Linked DNA regions of Natranaerobius thermophilus JW/NM-WN-LF. The protein of the gene in region 1 binds, or shares a complex with, the protein of each later gene. Links are inferred from orthologs where the notes say so. Each region holds a gene or a part of one and is shown on either strand. Other genes may lie near its edges.

Region 1 (9,375 bases):
GGTAGAAAAACTCAATATACTCCTTGGGGCCAAAAATCAGCTGGATATAAAACCAGGCGAAAAGCCAAGAAATCAGATAAATATATAGTGAAAAAAAGAAATCAGTAAGTACTGAGTCGAGATTCTCTTGAAAGGAGGTAGTTTTCAGTGCCTAGATCAATTAAAAAAGGGCCTTTTGTGGACGATCACTTGCTTAAAAAAGTTAAAGAGATGAATAAAAGTAATAAAAAACAAGTTATCAAGACCTGGTCCAGAAGATCAACTATCTTGCCAGATATGATTGGCCATACCATTGCTGTACACGATGGTAGAAAACACGTGCCAGTTTTTATTACAGAGGATATGGTTGGCCATAAATTAGGTGAATTCGCTCCAACTAGGACTTTCAGAGGTCACGGAGATCATACGGAGCGTTCTACCTCGTTGAAGTAAATTAAGGGAAGAAGGGAGGTTACGTTCATATGGAAGCTAAAGCAACCGCCAGGTATGTGAGAATATCCCCCCGCAAGGCCCGTGAAGTTATAGATATGATCAGGGGGAAAAATATAGAAGAAGCATTAGGGATTTTACAGTTGACGCCGAAAGGCGCTACTAAACCTATTGAGAAAGTAGTTAAATCAGCTCAAGCAAATGCAGAAAACAACTTTGAAATGAATCCTGACAGCTTGTATATTTCGGAATGTTACGTTGATGAGGGACCTACCTTAAAAAGGTTTCGTCCAAGAGCTATGGGGAGAGCTACTCCTATAAATAAAAAAACGAGTCATTTGACTGTAGTTGTAAAAGAACAAAAGGAGGGATAAAAACTTGGGTCAAAAAATCAATCCTATTGGTTTAAGAATTGGAGTTATAAAAGATTGGCAATCAAACTGGTATGCAGATAAGAATTATACAGAACTTGTTCATGAAGATATAAAAATCAGAGAATACATTGAAAACAAATTATTCAATGCCGATGTTAGTGCCATTCAAATAGATCGTGCTGCTAATAGAATTAAAGTTACACTTCATACAGCCAAGCCGGGAATGGTAATCGGTAAAGGCGGTAGTGGTGTAGAGAAGTTAAGATCTGATATTGAAAACTTAACAGGTAAAAAGGTTCACATTAACGTAATGGAAGTTAAAACACCAGAGTTGGACGCACATCTAGCTGCTAAAAGTATCGCTATTGCATTAGAAAGGCGTGTAGCCTTTAGAAGGGCGATGAAGCAGGCTGTTGGCAGAGCAATGCGACAAGGAGCTAAAGGAATCAAAGTAATGTGTAGTGGTCGACTTGGAGGGGCAGAAATGAGTCGGACTGAATGGTATACAGAAGGTAATGTGCCCCTACAAACGCTAAGAGCTGACATTGATTACGGCATGGTTGAAGCTAATACTGCCTATGGACAGATTGGGGTTAAGTGCTGGATTAACAAAGGTGAAGTACTACCAGAAGTTGATGAAAATGAGGAAACCAAAGAAGAGAATAAAGAAAAAAGTGAGGAAAAGAGTGAGTAAAAAGGAGGCAGGTAACTATGTTAATGCCCAAAAGGACAAAATTCCGGCGCCAAATGAGAGGACGTATGAAGGGCAAGGCAAAGGGCGGTAAAGAGATAGCTTTTGGTGAATTTGGCCTTCAGGCCCTAGAGCCAGCTTGGATTAACAGTCGACAAATTGAGGCCGCTAGAATTGCCTTGACTAGGTATATAAAACGTGGTGGAAAAGTATGGGTTAAGATTTTTCCAGATAAGCCCGTTACCCAAAAACCTGCAGAAACAAGAATGGGTGGCGGAAAAGGTTCTCCAGAGTTCTGGGCAGCTGTAGTTAAACCAGGACGGATTTTATTTGAAGTTGCTGGAGTACCTAAGGAAACAGCCAGAGAAGCGATGAGACTGGCCTCCCATAAACTTCCTATTAAAACTAAATTTGTAGAACGTGAAGAGATGGGTGGTGACGCCAATGAAAGCTAAAGAAATAAGAGAAATGACTAATCGTGAATTAGAAGCCAAGCTAGATGAACTGAAAGAAGAACTATTTAATCTTAGGTTTCAAGTGGCTACAGGACAGATCGAAAATCCTATGCGTCTAAAACAGGTTAGGAAAGACATTGCCCGCGTCAAAACTATATTGAGAGAACGGGAATTGAATATTAGCTAACAGTGGTCACGAGAGGAGGGATTATCCTTATGGAACGAAGTAATAGAAAAGTAAGAACAGGACGAGTGGTAAGTGACAAAATGGATAAAACCAGAGTAGTACTTGTAGAAGGCAGAACTAAACATCCTCTTTACGAAAAAACTGTCAAACAGGCTAAAAAATTTAAAGCCCATGATGAAGCAAATGAAACTCGTGAAGGTGATGTAGTTAAAATTATGGAAACTCGTCCTACATCCAAAGATAAACGTTGGAGAATAGTTGATATTATCGAAAGAACTAAATTGTAAAATGAATATTGCGCGGAGAAAGGAGGCCTAATTAGATGATCCAAACAGAATCTACCCTTCGAGTAGCCGATAACACTGGAGCACGCGAGATCCAATGCATAAAAGTTATTGGGGCAGGCCAAAAGCAATACGCCAATGTTGGCGATGTTATAGTAGGAACTATCAAAGAAGCAACGCCAGGAGGGGTTGTTAAAAGAGGTCAGGTTGTCAGGGCTGTAATAGTTCGAACAAAACGGGGAATCAAAAGACCTGATGGTTCATATATCAGGTTCGATGAAAATGCTTGTGTTATAATTGATGAAAATAAAGATCCTCGTGGTACAAGAATATTCGGACCCGTTACACGTGAATTGAGAGAGAAGAAATATATGAAGATTATTTCACTGGCTCCTGAAGTACTGTAGACGAAGGAGGTGTGACCTAGAATGCCACAACAAAAACTGCATGTTAAATCAGGAGATACTGTAGTTGTTATTTCTGGAAAAGATAAAGGTAAAAGAGGAAAAGTTCTTCGAACTTTCCCATCTGAACAAAAAGTTTTGGTAGAAGGTGTGAACATGATTAATAAACACACCAGAGCAACACAGGAAAATCCTCAAGGTGGAATTGTTGAGCAGGAGGGCCCTGTTTACGCAGATAAAGTGATGGTTTATTGTTCTAAATGTCAAAAACCTGTAAGAACAGGTGCGAAAATCGATGATAAAGGTAATAAAAGTAGAATTTGTAAGAAATGCGGTGTGGAACTGTAACAGGTTTATGGAAAGGAGGGCGAGATAATTGGCGCGTTTATTAGAACATTACCGTGGAGAAGTAAAACCCAAATTAAAAGATGAAATGGGTTATAAAAATATCATGGAGGTTCCCAAACTAGAAAAAGTAGTTGTTAATATGGGAATTGGAGATGCTAAAGATAACCCTAAAATTCTTGACAACGCTGTTGAAAACCTTGAACAAGTTACCGGGCAAAAGCCCGTTGTTACTAAAGCTAAAAGATCTATCGCAAACTTCAAAGTACGACAAGGTATGCCAGTAGGTTGTAAGGTAACTCTTAGAGGTGAGCGCATGTATCACTTCTTGGATAAACTTATTAATGTAGCATTACCTCGTGTTAGAGACTTTAAAGGTGTTTCACCCAAAGCTTTTGACGGACGAGGGAACTACTCTCTCGGATTAAAAGAGCAAATGGTGTTTCCTGAACTAGAGTATGACGATATCGAAAGAGTTCAGGGTATGGACATCATCATTGCTACAACCGCTGAAACTGACGAAGAAGCCAAAAAACTGTTAGAACGACTTGGCATGCCTTTTAGCGGTTAAATTGAAACTGACAAAGGAGGGTGACTGATGGCTAGAAAGTCTTTAATAGCGAAAGCTAAAAAGCGGCCTAAATTTAAAACACGAGCTTACAATAGATGCAAAATTTGTGGTCGTTCTCATGCTTACTTGAGGAAATTTGGCATGTGTAGAATATGCTTTAGAGAACTGGCTCATGAAGGCAAATTGCCAGGTGTAAGAAAGGCTAGTTGGTAAAACGAGGAAGGAAGGAGGTCGAAACGATGACAATGACAGATCCTATTGCAGATATGTTAACTCGCATCAGGAATGCCCAATCCGTGTATCACAAACAAGTTGAGATACCGGCTTCGAAATTAAAAAGAGAACTTGTTGATATTTTGAAAAGAGAAGGTTATATTAACGACTTTGAATATATAGATGACAACAAACAGGGGATTTTAAGAATTGAGCTTAAGTATAGCGATAATGACGAACAGGTGATCAGTGGTTTAAAAAGAATTAGTAAACCGGGCTTAAGAGTATATGCCAAAAAAGATGAAATCCCAAGAGTCCTAGGTGGTCTGGGAATTGCCGTAGTATCTACGTCTAGTGGCCTCTTAACAGATAGAGAGGCCAGAGATCAAGGTATCGGTGGCGAAATACTTTGTTATATCTGGTAAGAACAAGGTGGAAATGGAGGTGTAAGGAATGTCCCGGATTGGTAAAAAGCCTATAGAAATACCTGATAGCGTTGATATCAGTATAAACAATAATGAAGTTACAGTAAAAGGGCCCAAGGGTGAGTTGAGCCAAGTTGTTGACCAGTCAATTATCCTAGAAGAAGAGGAAGGACAATTGTTAGTCAAAAGGCCAACGGACAGTAACCATCATAAATCCCTTCATGGTCTATCCAGAAGTTTAATTGCCAATATGGTTGAAGGTGTAACCAATGGCTTTGAAAGACATTTGGAAATAGTCGGGGTTGGTTATCGAGCGCAGATGCAAGGGAAAAACCTTGTATTAAATGTAGGTTACTCACACCCTGTTACAATAGAACCACCTGAAGGTGTGGAGATTGAAGTACCCAAAAACAACCAAATTATTGTAAAAGGTACTGATAAAGAAGTTGTTGGACAGGTGGCTGCAAGAATTAGAGCTGTACGCAAACCTGAACCTTATAAAGGTAAAGGTATTAAATACGCAGAGGAACAAATTATTCGTAAGGTCGGTAAAACTGGCAAATAGGTCTTAAGTGAGAAAGGAGTGAAGTTGTATGCCGCGTTTTGATAGAAAACAAGCACGTAAAAAACGTCATCGACGGGTAAGAAAAAAAATATATGGCACTTCTGAAAGGCCTAGACTAAATGTTTATCGAAGTGCCAAAAACATTCACGCTCAAGTGATAGATGATAATAGAGGGCATACTTTAGTGCATGCTTCTACCCTGGATCCAGAAATTAAAGATGACTATCAGGGCAAGAACAACCAAGAAGCTAGCGCTGCTGTAGGCAGGTTGATTGCAAAGAGATCTAAAGATAAAGGAATAGAAGATGTGATATTTGACAGAGGTGGATATTTATATCACGGCAGGGTGAAAGCCTTGGCGGAAGCAGCACGTGAAGAAGGACTGAACTTTTAAGATAATCGACGAGAAGGAGGGAAAAGGTTTTGCGCAGAAAAGACTTTGACCCAAACAAACTTGATTTAAGTGAAAAAGTAGTAGAAATAAATCGTGTTACTAAAGTTGTTAAAGGTGGTCGCCGTTTTAGTTTCAGTGCCCTAGTAGTCGTTGGGGATGAAAATGGCTATGTTGGAGCCGGAAACGGTAAGGCCGTCGAAGTACCTGAAGCTATTAGAAAAGGTATTGAAGATGCTAAGAAAAACCTCATCAAAGTGCCAATGGTAGGAACTACTATACCACACGAAATTGTTGGTCGAGATGGAGGTGGCCAGGTCCTATTAAAGCCTGCTTATGAAGGTACAGGAGTTATTGCAGGTGGACCCGTTCGTGCCGTCTTAGAACAGGCTGGAATCAGAGACATTTTAACCAAGTCCTTAGGCTCCAATAATGCCAAAAGTATGGTAAATGCAACTATTGCAGGTTTAAACCAATTAAAAACTGCAGAACAAGTGGCCAGACTACGCGGTATATCTGTTAAAGACCTACAGGGTTAGGAGGGATTTGGAATGGCTGATAAAAAATTAAAAGTAACTCTGAAACGCGGTTTAATCGGAGTTTCAGATGGAAAGATAAGGACTATTAAAGCACTAGGACTTAAAAAACGGAGTCACTCCGTTATAAAAAATGATACTCCAGAAATTCGAGGTATGATTGATAAAGTTAGCAACCTTGTTGAAGTCGAGGAATTGGAAGCTTAGTTTTAAGGAGGTGGGAACAGTTGAGATTGCATGAATTAAGACCTAAAACTAACTATAAAAAGTCACGAAAGAGAAAAGGACGTGGGATGAGTTCCGGTCTGGGAAAAACGGCAGGCCGGGGCCATAAAGGTCAAAATGCAAGAACCGGTGGTGGAGTTCGTCCAGGTTTTGAAGGTGGTCAAATGCCTTTACAAGAGCGACTGCCTAAAAGAGGTTTTACTAATGCCTTCAAAAAAGAATATGCCATCGTTAATGTAGAAACTCTTAATGATTTTGAAGAAGGAACCGAAATAACTCCTGAAGTTTTACTAGAAAGTAAAGTAATTAAAGGTGTTAAAGACGGAATAAAAGTTCTAGGCAAAGGTGAGATTGACAAAAAAATAACAGTAAAGGCCCATAAATTTTCTAAACAAGCAAAAGAAAAAATTGAGGAAGCCGGTGGAAAGGTAGAGGTGATTTAGGGTGCTTGGTACTCTCGTTAATGCATGGCGCATTAAGGACCTGAGACAAAAGTTGATTTTCACCTTGGCTATGTTGTTTGTTTTTAGATTAGGTGCTCACGTACCGGTTCCTGGAATAGATGCTACACAAATTCAACAGCTGTTTGAAGGGCAAGATTTATTCGGGTTTTTAAATGTAATAGCTGGTGGAGCCTTGAGCCAGTTGTCAATATTTGCCATGAGTATTACCCCATACATCAATGCTTCAATTATCATGCAACTGTTAACTGTAGTTGTTCCAAAATTTGAGCAATGGTCCAAAGAAGGTCAAGAAGGAAAGAAAAAGTTAGCCCAGTATACTCGTTACGGGACAGTAATAATTGCTTTTCTGCAGGCCATAGGTATGACTTTAGGTCTATTAAGGCCTGCAGTAGTAGACCCGAGCTTTACATCTTATATGGTAATAATTCTGTCTCTTACGGCAGGAACTGCTTTTCTTATGTGGCTTGGTGAACAGATTAATGATAGAGGTATTGGAAATGGAATTTCCATCATTATATTTGCTGGAATAGTATCCCGGATACCTCAGGTTATTACTACAATGTACGAAATGGTAAGAGTGGGAGAAATTAATATTTTACTGGTGCTAGTATTACTAGCTATACTCTTGAGTGTAATTGTAGGAGTTGTAGCCTTACAGGAAGGTCGTAGACAGATTCCAGTACAATATGCTAAAAGAGTTGTAGGTCGAAAGATGTACGGTGGTCAGTCAACTCACATTCCATTAAAAGTAAATCAAGCAGGGGTAATCCCGGTAATCTTTGCATCATCAATTCTGATGTTTCCGGAAACTATAGCGCAATTCATACAACACCCCATTGCTGTTAGTATAGCAAATGCGATAGGATTTGGAACACCACTGAATACAGTTCTGTATGTTGTTTTAATAGTTTTCTTCACCTACTTCTATACAGCAATCCAGTTTAACCCTCAAGATATGGCAGACAATATGAAAAAATACGGTGGTTTTATACCCGGTATCAGACCTGGTAAACCCACAGCCAAATATTTAAGTAAAATCATGGATAGAATTACTCTTGCCGGAGCTTTTGCCCTGGCGGGTATTGTTATCTTACCAATATTACTCGATGGTGTAGTAGAGATGAACATTATGTTTGGTGGAACGGCATTGATCATTATGGTAGGTGTGGCTTTGGAGACAATGAAGCAAATCGAGAGCCAGATGTTGATGAGACACTATCAAGGCTTTATGAAGAAGTGATATTTTAGGGGGGTAAGAAATGCGCATAATTTTAATGGGACCTCCAGGAGCAGGAAAAGGAACACAAGCTGAAAAACTATCAAAAGAATTGGATGTACCACACATTGCAACAGGTGACATTTTTCGAAAAGCTGTATCCGAAGGAACTGAACTTGGCAAAGAAGCTAAATCTTACATGGATGCTGGACAGTTGGTTCCTGACGATGTTGTAATAGGAATTGTTGAAGAAAGATTAAAAAAGCCGGATTGTCATGAAGGTTTTATATTAGATGGTTTCCCTCGTACAGTGACTCAGGCTGAAGCCCTTGATAAAGTGTTGAGTGACAACCCCTTGACAGCGGCAGTATATATCGATGTATCAAAGGATGAATTGATAGATAGACTTTCAGGTCGTAGGATTTGTAGAAAATGCGGTAAAAGTTATCATATTAAGTTTAATCCTCCTCAAGTTCGGGGAGTCTGTGATGAGGACGAAGGCGAACTATATCAGAGAGACGACGATAATGAGGAAACGGCAAAAGAGCGACTGGAAGTTTATTTAGAAAATACCCAACCCCTGGTGGAGTATTACCAGGATCGAGGGATTTTAAAGAAAATTGACGGTACTAAGTCGCCTGAAGAGGTCTTCCGCGATATACTAAAGGCAGTGCAAGCAAAACAATGATTATTAAAAAAAGTAACCAAGAGCTAGAATTGATGAGAGTAGCAGGAAGAATCGTAGCAGAAACCCATCAAAAAGTTGCTGAAGCAATTACTCCAGGCATAACCACTGTAGAATTGGATAAAATAGCGGAAGACTATATAAAAAGGCAAAATGCTCATCCCTCTTTTAAAGGCTACCACGGGTTTCCGGCGAGCATATGTGCTTCAATAAATCATGAAGTTGTGCACGGAATTCCTGCCATTAAAAAATTGCAGGAAGGAGATATCATCAGTATAGATATTGGTGCTAATTATAAAGGTTATCATGGTGATGCAGCAAAAACTTACAAAGTGGGAGCCGTCGATGGTCAACTAGAAGAGCTCATAGACGTAACAGAGCAATCACTGTTTAAGGGTATTGAGCAGGCGGTTCCTGGCAATAGATTGAGTGATATCTCCCATGCTGTAGAAAAACATGTAAACAATCATAATTTCTATGTAGTAAAAAAATATGTAGGACACGGAATAGGTAGTGCTATGCATGAAGCACCTGAAATACCTAACTTTGGGCCTCCTGGAAAAGGACCTCGACTAAAAGCAGGGATGGTATTTGCCATCGAACCTATGGTAAATATAGGTACTTCTGAAGTTAAAACTTTGGATGATCACTGGACGGTTATAACAGCGGATGAAAGCGCTTCGGCTCACTTTGAACATACAGTGGCCATAACTGATTCAGAACCAGAAATTTTAACAAAACTGACCTAACAAGTGTAAGGGATCAGGGATTATTAATAGCGAGGGGACTTTCTCTCCAAATTGTTTAAGAAAGGAGAGGAATACTTTGCAGAAATTACAGGTGGGCCAGCTTGTGTGTTCCAATCAAGGGCGAGATGCTGGACGGCTATATATAGTAGTAGAAATATTAGATGAA
Region 2 (9,743 bases), 2.1 Mb from region 1 along the record:
CTTATAAACTGATAGGTACTGCTATCATAAGCTCCACCTATTATCTGACCGGTTTCCGGGTCTATAACTTCACCAAAGCAGTTAACTGCTACCAAACTAGCCACGATCAAATCTCCCGTTCTAAAGGCGGATACGCCGACCCCTGCTTTCATGGCATGGGCTTCACCGGCAAACTTGCCGATAGTGGCTCCCGTTCCACAGCCGTAATTACCTTCCTGGGGATTTGAGTTGGCGGCATTTTTTGCGGCCTGATAGCCCATATTGGCATCGGGACGAGTCCGGGGATCGCCGATTCCCAGGTCAAACAAAATTGCACCTGGGACTATGGGAACTTTGGCATAACCTGTGGGAACACCCACACCCGATTCTTCTAAGTACTTCATGATACCACCTGCTGCTTCTAATCCAAAGGCACTGCCTCCGGCAAGAAAAATGCCGTGAACTTCTTCCACCAGGTTAGTGGGGTCTAGTAGATCTGTTTCTCTAGTGCCCGGGGCGCTACCCCTGACATCTACCCCGGCCGTAACTCCCTGACCTTCTGTAGTGGTAATTACGGTTACACCCGTGGCTGCCTGAAAATCTTGGGCATGACCAAATTTAAAATCTGTCAGTTCCGTAATACTACAGCTCTTTATAGACAAATATATCAATCCTCCTTCAGTTTGAGATCAGTTGTAATCAGAATATAATTGAGTCGATACGTGGCCATGGGAATATCTGTCGCATCTGTGATGATTATGCAGCTAATGTGCGTTGAACATTAAGCCATAAGATGCATGTCTCAAGTGTAATCAAGTGTGATGCGCGTATTTAATAAAAATTAATTAGTGTTTGTTAATTTATTCTATCCCTACATGAGAAAAACCTTGATATTAACAAGGGATTTTAATTAGACGAGGTGGTGAATAGTATGGGAGTTTCAGCAGTCATCTTTCACAATTCGGGGAAAGTCCATCAGGATAATGAACTTTTGTCCCTAATGAATAGAGTGGAAAATGAGTTGTTTTTAGATTATCTAAAAAAGCTTCTACAAATACCTGAAATAGACAAGGTGTTTGCTGTTACCAGTGTTAAGGATCATAAGAAATTACGGGAAGATTTAGAAAAGCTGCAGAAGCTGCCACAGCAACAGCCGCAACACCCTAGGCAGCAGCAACACCCTAGGCAGCCGCAACAACCTGAGCCGCCGCAACATTCGAAGCAGCAACACTCGAAGCAGCTGCAACAATCAAAACAGCAGCAGTCACATCAGTCACAGTCACAGTCACAGTCACAGCAGGCTCAGTCACAGAGGGATCAAAGAGATCAATCAGCTCGGTCAGCGCAACACTGCCGGACAACACAACTAATTCAGTCAGCGCAACCCCAAACCCAACTCGAAATCATCAATTCCGAACAGGAAGGGAGCTTTCATCTAGGAAAAACCCTACAAAAGCTTGTAACTGACTACGAGCTCGACCGAGTTTTAGTTTCTGGCGGCACGGCCCTTCCCTTGATGGAAACCTGGGAGCTTGGACGCTACATCCGAGAACTGCAAGACCGGGATGATTTTATGATCACTAATAATCCCCAGTCCGGAGACCTGATTTTGTTTCATCCTGCCCGTCTTGTCAATGAGATTCCCCAATTTGCTTCAGACAACGAACTGTCAAATAATCTCAGATATCAGGCCGGCCTACCTCAAAAGCTTATGGATAAATCTACAGCTCCCCTCTTTGATATAGATACACCTGTAGATCTACTCTTGTATTATCAACTGACCGGAAAACCGAGTTGGCTCATGGAAGAATACGGTCACTTATTTGCCAGACTTCAAAACAAGCTCGAAGAAGTGTCTAGGATAGCGGCTACTGATTATCGGGAACTCATTCTGGCAGGCAGGGTATCTGGCAATATAATTTCATACATTAATGAACATCTGCGGGTGCGTCTGCGCATATTTTCCGAGGAGCGAGGCATGAAGGCCCTTAAGCGAATCCAGGAGAGAAAGGTCAGTTCTTTTATGGGAAATTTACTAGAAGACCTCGGTCCCCAGGGCCTATTTTCCTATCTGGAAAAAGTGGGAGAAGCCGCCCTTATAGATACCAGGGTTATGTTTTATCACATGAAAAGGGGGCTGCCTGATCAACAAGGTGCAGATTTGGACCGGTTTTATTCAGATCTGTTTTTATATGAGTATGTTCAGGATCCGGTCATCAAAGAGTTTACCAAATGTGGTTATCAGTCTTCAATGCCTTTGCTAATGGGAGGGCATTCTCTGGTGTCTGGTGGTATTTACGCTCTTACTAGCTTGATTTATAGATCATAAATTCTTTATTGCAATGCAAGGGTGTTACCTTTCGTTATTGATACTGTAAAATTTTCAATTGAACGGATTATGCGGGTTAGTCAATACATCTCAGTAAGCTTAACGAGTGAACAGGAGAATTAGAGTCAAACTTTCAAGCAGAAATAAGTAGTCACAAAAGTTTTAAAATGATAAAATTAATTTATTGCCTGTACATTTTATGATTGATTGCATAATTGGAGGTGTGACAATACAATGCCCATTGCATCTATTCACGAAAATATTCTTAAAGCCCTGGGGACCATTAGGAATCATCCTAAACTGTTGTACTTTGCCCTAGGATTGATGATTTTCTTTTATATATTGACCTTACCCTTACTGCTTAATCAAGGTAATTTTTATATTGATTATGCCGATATGGACTTTGGCTATATCATGGAACAGGTAATGCCTTATATGTTTCCTGGATCACCGCCTATCGGCTTGCCTCATTCAGGTGAAAATTATATCCCTGCTGATGCTACTCAAATAGGGTTGATCCCATTTTTGGTTGCTGGGGCTATAACCACATTTTTGGCACCGGCCTATCTTGGCTTGATCCGGACTGCTGTCAGAAAAGATCAGGGCCTTTGTGAAGATAAACTTGAACTGGATACTTTTTTGAGTTACGGTGGCAGGTACTTTCTCAAGTTTCTCTTTGTGTTTTTGATTTTAGGTGCAGTATTTTTGGCTGCCGGATTGGTCTTTGGTACAGCCGGTTATATTTTGGGCTTAATATTTGGAAGGACTGCTTTGATTTCTAGTCTTGTATTAAATGTAGTTTTGATTTTAATATCTTTTAATTTTATCTTTGTAGAATTTGAAATTTTAGAACACGAACGGGAAGAATCGATAATAGAAGTGATTTTATCTGCTCTTAGCTATATAGGAAACGTAAAAAATCAACTAATCTGGTATGTCTGTACTTTCTTTCTCATAGGGCTTGTAACCATGGGAATTAACTTGACAATAGATTCTCTACCGGTAATTTCATATATAGTGATACCTCTAATCAGCACTGGAGTGTTGACTGTACTATTACTCACTTTATATCATTATTATCGCGATATAGCTGACGCATCCCAAGAACCCGATGAATAAAATCAAGAGTTAAAGATATTGTAAACTCCTTGGAAATTCCCCAGGACTAGCTTGTAATCCTTACTATTAAGTGATAAAATTGTCCATGAGCTTAAGGAGGGATGTTAATTGGTAAAGAATTTAATATATAAGATTATTGGAGATCCCAATGACAGGGAATTAAAAAAATTGCAAAAATATGTAGACAGGGTAAACGAACTAGAGCCTGAAATCCAGGCTCTTTCAGATAATGAACTAAAAAATAAGACTCCAGAATTCAAAAATCGCCTTGAACAGGGGGAGACCTTGGAGGACTTGTTACCCGAGGCCTTTGCCGTGGTAAGAGAGGCCAGTAACAGAGTCCTGGGAATGCGCCATTTCGATGTTCAGGTTTTGGGTGGAGTTGTTCTACACCAGGGAAGGATTGCCGAAATGAAAACCGGTGAAGGTAAAACCCTGGTTGCCACAATGCCTGCCTATTTAAATGCCTTAACGGGCAAAGGTGTGCATATCATTACTGTTAACGATTACCTGGCCCAGCGTGACAGTGAATGGATGGGTGAGGTATATAACTTTTTGGGACTAGAAGTAGGTTTAATTGTCCACGGTATGAATTCCCAGGAGCGCAGGGAATCTTATGCCTGTGATATCGTCTTTGGGACAAACAATGAATTCGGTTTCGATTACTTAAGGGACAATATGGCTCTTTACGAAAAGGATTTGACCCAGAGAGAGCTAAACTTTGCCATTATTGACGAGGTAGACAGTATCCTGGTGGATGAAGCCAGAACTCCATTGATCATTTCCGGAGCTTCCGACAAACCCAAGGAACTGTATTACAAAATGGCCAAGTTTGTACCAATTCTCAAGCAAGATGAAGATTATACAGTAGATGAAAAGGCCAATAGCGTCATGCTCACTGAAGATGGCGTTGATAAGGCGGAACGCTTTTTAGGTGTGGATAATCTATATGATGATACCAACCTAGAGCTGTCTCACCACTTGAACCAGGCCCTAAAGGCCCACGCCTTGATGAAAAGGGATAATGACTATGTGGTGGAAAACGGCCAGGTGGTCATAGTAGACCAGTTCACAGGCCGAAAAATGCCAGGTAGACGATACAGTGACGGCCTTCACCAGGCCATTGAGGCCAAGGAAGGTGTGCAGATAGAAAAGGAAAACCAGACACTTGCCAGTATTACTTTCCAGAACTTCTTTAAGCTGTACAACAAGCTCTCGGGTATGACCGGAACAGCTGCTACTGAAGAAGAGGAATTCCAGGAAATATACGGTATGGATGTGGTGATTGTTCCCACCAATGAACCCATGATCAGAGAAGACCTACCTGACCGAGTTTACAAGACGGAAGAGGCCAAGTTCCAAGCTGTGGCCGACGATATAGAAGAATGTTACAACCGAGGTCAGCCGGTACTAGTGGGTACAGTGTCCATTGAAAAGTCCGAGGAACTTTCCCATATGTTGAAAAAACGCGGAGTTTCTCATCAAGTTCTGAATGCCAAGCATCACGAAAAAGAGGCGGAAATTATCAAAAATGCCGGCCAAAAGGGCACTGTAACCATTGCCACTAACATGGCTGGTAGGGGTACCGATATTGTCCTAGGACCCGGTGTAAAAGAGCTGGGCGGCCTTTATGTCATCGGTACCGAACGTCACGAAAGTAGAAGGATTGATAATCAGCTGCGAGGTCGTTCCGGAAGACAGGGTGATCCCGGTGCCAGTAGATTTTACGTCTCTTTAGAAGACGATTTGATGCGATTATTTGGTTCAGACAATATTTATTCTATGATGGATAAGCTGGGTATGGAAGAAGATCAGGCCATTGACTCTTCCTTTGTCTCCAGTGCCATTGAAAATGCTCAGAAGAAGGTAGAAGGTAGAAACTTCAGTATCCGAAAACATGTCTTGGAATACGATAATGTTATGGATCAGCAGCGTAAGGTAATCTATGAACAAAGAAGACAGGTCTTGCAAGGTGATAACCTGCGGGACGAAATCATGGATATGATCTCAGATGTAATTGAGGAAGCCATTGAAAGTTACGCTTCCGAGAAGATATATCCCGAGGAATGGGATTTAGATGCCTTGATGCAATTCGGGCGAAAGAGCTTCTTGCTTCCTGAAAAGGGCAGTGTCCAGGAACTTAAAGAACTTACAAATGATAAAGAACCCAAAGAAGCCATTGATGCCATGCGCGAATATCTTATGGATCTGGCCAAGGAAGCTTATCAGGAAAAAGAAGATGAAATTGGCGAAGAGCGCATGCGCGAGGTAGAACGGGTTATCCTGCTGCGAGTTGTGGATTCCAAGTGGATGGATCACTTGGATGCCATGGAACAGCTTCGACAGGGTATTGGCCTGCGGGCATACGGTCAGAAGAACCCGCTGGTTGAGTATAAGTACGAAGGTTATCAGATGTTCCAGAATATGATTGCCTCTATTAAAGAAGAAGTTACTCGATTAATTCTCAGAGTAAAGATCAACGAACAAGAGGCACCTAAGCGTCAATCAGTTGCCAATGTGAGTGGCCAACAAGGCGGTGGAGGCGCTACTAGAAGTTCCTTCCAGGACCACGGAAATCCAGCTGGTTCTGCAGGTGGTGGAGCAAAAACGGCCTCAGGTGGAGGCTCAGAAGGAACAGCTAGTGGTAATGAATCTCAAGAACAGCCCAAGAAAACTCCCATTCGCCGGGGTAAAAAGATCGGCCGAAATGAGCCGTGCCCCTGCGGAAGTGGTAAAAAATACAAGAAATGCTGTGGCAAACCGGCTTAAGTTCTAAGTTCTAATTCAATGCTGTCTGGTCCGATATTGACTCGGGCCTTGCAGCATGTTTTATTTAATTGCCTAATCGCCTGGTTTGACCTTGCCCTTGGTGAATCATGCGGGTTTGACAGTACATCTTAACGAGTACGAGTGAACTGGAGAATTAGAGCCATAGGAGAATTAGAGCCATTTTTAAATGAAATTGAAATTTTACAATTAACAACATTGTAAAAATAACATAAATCAGTTAGGAGTGATTTTGTGCAAGACAAAAACAGTGACAAAAGAATTCAAAACATGGGTGAATTAAAGACCAGATTTCAAGAGCTAACTGAACAATTAAACGAAATGAGGGCTTCACTTTGACCCGGATGGGATGGAGAAGCGCTTAAAAGAACTTGAAAAGCAAATGACTGAACCCGGCTTTTGGGATGATCAAGACCGGGCCAAAAAGGTGACCCAGGAACGACAGGAACTTAAAGAACATTTAGATGAGATAAAGGAACTGGATGAACTCAAGGATGAAGTTTCTGTCATGATTGAGTTGTCTGAAGAAGACGAAACAGATGGAACTAATATGAAAGAAATAAAACAGGCCTTGTTTCAATTTGAAGAACAGTTATCAGAGATCAGGCTAAAAAATATGCTGAAAGACCGCTATGATGAAAATAATGCTATCATTAGCTTACATGCCGGTGCCGGTGGGACTGAAAGCCAGGATTGGGTGGAAATGTTGCACAGAATGTACATCCGCTGGATGGAGCACCGGGGCTTTAATTACGAGACCCTGGACTTTTTACCGGGAGATGAAGCCGGTGTAAAATCAGTAACCATGATGGTGAAAGGAAAGTATGCCTTTGGTTACTTAAAATCAGAAGCCGGAGTACACAGATTGGTTAGGGTGTCACCCTTTGATTCTTCCGGTAGAAGACATACTTCTTTCGCATCGATGGATGTGGTACCGGAAATTGATGATGATATAGAAATTGACATCAAGGATGATGACCTAAAGATTGACACATACCGGGCCAGCGGAGCCGGAGGACAGCATGTTAATACCACGGATTCCGCCGTTCGGATCACCCACCATCCTACAGGAATTGTGGTTCAATGTCAGAATGAAAGGTCTCAGCATAAAAACCGGGAAGTTGCCATGAAGATTTTGAAGGCAAAGCTGGCAGCCATTGAAGAGGAAAAACGCCGACAGGAACAAGAAGCCATGCGGGGGGATAAAAAAGAGATCGCCTGGGGTAGCCAGATTAGATCTTATGTTTTTCACCCCTATACCATGGTAAAAGATCATAGAACCAACCTGGAAGAAGGCAATGCCGATGCCGTCCTGGATGGAAAGTTGGATCATTTTATCCAGGAATATCTGAAGCAAAGAATGAATGACAGGATGTCCCAGTAACCGATAACGAGCTCGACACAAAACAAGCCTTCACATCAGGAAAGGAGGAGTAGCTATGAAAAAGATAGTTTTTAAAGAAAGTCACAAAAAGAAGTTAAAGGAACTTATCCTGGATTTTATCGGGATAGCCATCGGGTGTGCCATTGCAGCAGCGGGTATGAATGCCTTTTTAATCCCCAATCAATTGGCTGCCGGTGGTGTTAGTGGTTTGGGAATTGTCCTGTTATATGTACTGGGAATTCCCGTAGGTTTAACTGTACTGGCCTTTAATATTCCTCTGTTAATTGCAGAGGGTAAAATAATGGGGGTCAAATATACGGTCAGGACCATTTTTGGTGCAATAATGTTTTCAGTATTAATTGAAGCTTTCACCTTCGTTCCTGATGTGACAGGCGATATATTCTTGTCGGCCATTTACGGTGGTCTTACAGTTGGACTGGGACTCGGAATAGTTTTCCGGAACCGGGGAACTACCGGTGGAACGGCCTTGGCTGCCCAGTTATTACAAAAGTTTACCGGTCTGACCATGGGTCAGGGTATAGTCGGCTTTGATATGGTAATCATCGCGACTTCAGCCATTTTCTTTGGTGCCGAAATAGCCCTGTACGCCTTAGTCAGTTTATTTGTTTCCAGTAAAGTTATCGATATGGTAGAGCAAGGTTTTGGACAGGAAAAAGCCGCATTTATCATTTCCAATAAATCAAAGGAAATTTCTGAGGAAATTTTACATCAGTTGGGCCGCGGTGTCACCAATATTACAGCCAAGGGTGGCTATACCGGTGAGGACCGGGAAGTATTGTTCGCCGTTGTGAGTAGAACTGAAATTTCCAAGATGAAATATCTGGTTTATTCCCAGGATGAAAACGCATTTTTAATTGTCACAAATGCTAGCGAAGTTATGGGAGAAGGGTTTAAAGCGGTGGATCCCGAAGAATTATAAGAACTGTAAGCATTTAATTTTCTTTTTGCAGGAATCGAGAATAAATCTAACTAAATAAAGAAAAATTAGGCATTAGTGCCAACATCGACACCATGGAGGTGAAAGAAATATGGCCATCACGGCTAAAGAAAAAAGTTATCTCAGTGAAATGGCGTATAAAATCAGGGTAGAAACTTTAAAGATGCTTAATAAAGCAGAATCAGGCCATCCGGGCGGTTCCCTGTCCATGGCTGATATATTATCTTCCCTTTATTTTAAGCATATGAATATAGACCCTGAAAACGGAGAAGATCCCGATAGAGACAGATTGGTACTGAGTAAGGGCCATGGAGTGCCCGGCCTTTATTCTGTATTGGCTTTAAAGGGTTTCTTTCCCTTAGATGAATTACAAACCTTGAGAGACATTAATTCCAGGCTGCAAGGTCATCCCGATAGAAAAGGTACACCGGGTATCGAGATGACAACTGGATCTTTGGGTCAAGGCCTGTCAGCAGCTAATGGTATGGCCCTGGCTGCCAAGATGGACGGTCGAGACTACAATGTTTACTGCATTTTGGGTGATGGTGAGATCCAGGAAGGTCAAATTTGGGAAGCGGCCATGACAGCTTCTCATTACAAGATCGATAATTTGATTGGCATTTTGGATTACAATGGCCTGCAAATCGACGGTAAAGTTGAAGACATTATGGATCCTGGCCCGGTTTCCGATAAATGGCGAGCCTTTGGCTGGTATGTTATTGAGACCGATGGTCATGATCTGGAAAAGTTTAATGCAGCTATCGAAGAAGCCAAGGGAGTTAAAGATCAACCTGTAATGATCGTGGCAGATACTGTTAAAGGCAAAGGAGTTTCATACATGGAAAATGTAGTTGACTGGCACGGTAAGGCGCCAGGAGACGAGGAACTAGAGCAGGCATTAGAAGAACTTGAACAAGGCCTAGCAGGCACAAGGGGGGAAGAGTAATGGCAAATATCGGCGAAAAAATACCTACCAGAAAGGCCTATGGTGAGACGCTAATCGAACTAGGTCAAGAGCGTTCAGATATAGTGGTTTTAGATGCCGACCTGTCTAAATCAACTAAGACTGCAGGTTTTCAAAAGGAATTCCCAGAGCGATTTTTCAATGTGGGAATTTCGGAAGCTGATCTCATGGGGACTGCAGCTGGTTTTGCTACTACAGGTAAAACGGTGTTTGCTAGTACCTT

Evidence for each region.
Region 2: the proteins of secY (region 1) and secA are in contact, whole or in part, in a crystal structure (PDB 3DIN), measured with the Thermotoga maritima proteins. The link is inferred for Natranaerobius thermophilus JW/NM-WN-LF from one-to-one orthologs. Residues at the interface, in WP_004081795.1 of Thermotoga maritima: Glu108, Gly109, Glu110, Glu111, Ala236, Glu237, Arg238, Arg239, Ile240, Thr241, Ile242, Gln243, Tyr244, Ala245, Arg246, Arg247, Val248, Thr249, Gly250, Arg251, Arg252, Val253, Tyr254, Gly256, Ala257, Ser258, Thr259, Tyr260, Leu261, Pro262; in WP_004082002.1 of Thermotoga maritima: Glu261, Ala262, Arg263, Lys300, Ala301, Arg302, Thr303, Ile304, Ile305, Leu323, Tyr324, Asp325, Pro326, Val329, Ser330, Tyr333, Ile336, Lys340, Phe345, Val349, Glu363, Phe364, Tyr374, Ser375, Gly376, Gly377, Glu393, Ile395, Thr482, Ser483.

What each region holds. Positions count from the first base shown.
Region 1 is NC_010718.1:222,428-231,802, forward strand. What follows is about bases 5,809-8,669. They hold secY (preprotein translocase subunit SecY), read left to right. Parts: upstream 5,809-6,539; coding sequence 6,540-7,799; downstream 7,800-8,669. Other genes in these bases: rpsE (30S ribosomal protein S5), read left to right, coding at 5,809-5,873; rpmD (50S ribosomal protein L30), read left to right, coding at 5,886-6,077; rplO (50S ribosomal protein L15), read left to right, coding at 6,098-6,538; NTHER_RS01200 (adenylate kinase), read left to right, coding at 7,819-8,463; map (type I methionyl aminopeptidase), read left to right, coding at 8,460-8,669. Also shown: rplB (50S ribosomal protein L2), read left to right, coding at 1-108; rpsS (30S ribosomal protein S19), read left to right, coding at 148-432; rplV (50S ribosomal protein L22), read left to right, coding at 462-803; rpsC (30S ribosomal protein S3), read left to right, coding at 808-1,497; rplP (50S ribosomal protein L16), read left to right, coding at 1,515-1,949; rpmC (50S ribosomal protein L29), read left to right, coding at 1,939-2,136; rpsQ (30S ribosomal protein S17), read left to right, coding at 2,166-2,423; rplN (50S ribosomal protein L14), read left to right, coding at 2,459-2,827; rplX (50S ribosomal protein L24), read left to right, coding at 2,849-3,172; rplE (50S ribosomal protein L5), read left to right, coding at 3,201-3,740; NTHER_RS01160 (type Z 30S ribosomal protein S14), read left to right, coding at 3,768-3,953; rpsH (30S ribosomal protein S8), read left to right, coding at 3,980-4,378; rplF (50S ribosomal protein L6), read left to right, coding at 4,407-4,943; rplR (50S ribosomal protein L18), read left to right, coding at 4,972-5,337; more of rpsE, read left to right, coding at 5,367-5,808; more of map, read left to right, coding at 8,670-9,209; NTHER_RS01210 (KOW domain-containing RNA-binding protein), read left to right, coding at 9,286-9,375. UniProt on the Escherichia coli protein: The central subunit of the protein translocation channel SecYEG. Consists of two halves formed by TMs 1-5 and 6-10.
Region 2 is NC_010718.1:2,350,282-2,360,024, reverse strand. The notes cover bases 3,168-6,396. They hold secA (preprotein translocase subunit SecA), read left to right. Parts: upstream 3,168-3,535; coding sequence 3,536-6,196; downstream 6,197-6,396. Other genes in these bases: NTHER_RS11275 (hypothetical protein), read left to right, coding at 3,168-3,427. Outside these bases: NTHER_RS11285 (P1 family peptidase), read right to left, coding at 1-641; NTHER_RS15965 (hypothetical protein), read left to right, coding at 911-2,308; more of NTHER_RS11275, read left to right, coding at 2,543-3,167; NTHER_RS11260 (YitT family protein), read left to right, coding at 7,654-8,538; NTHER_RS11255 (transketolase), read left to right, coding at 8,648-9,502; NTHER_RS11250 (transketolase family protein), read left to right, coding at 9,502-9,743. UniProt on the Escherichia coli protein: Required for protein export, interacts with the SecYEG preprotein conducting channel.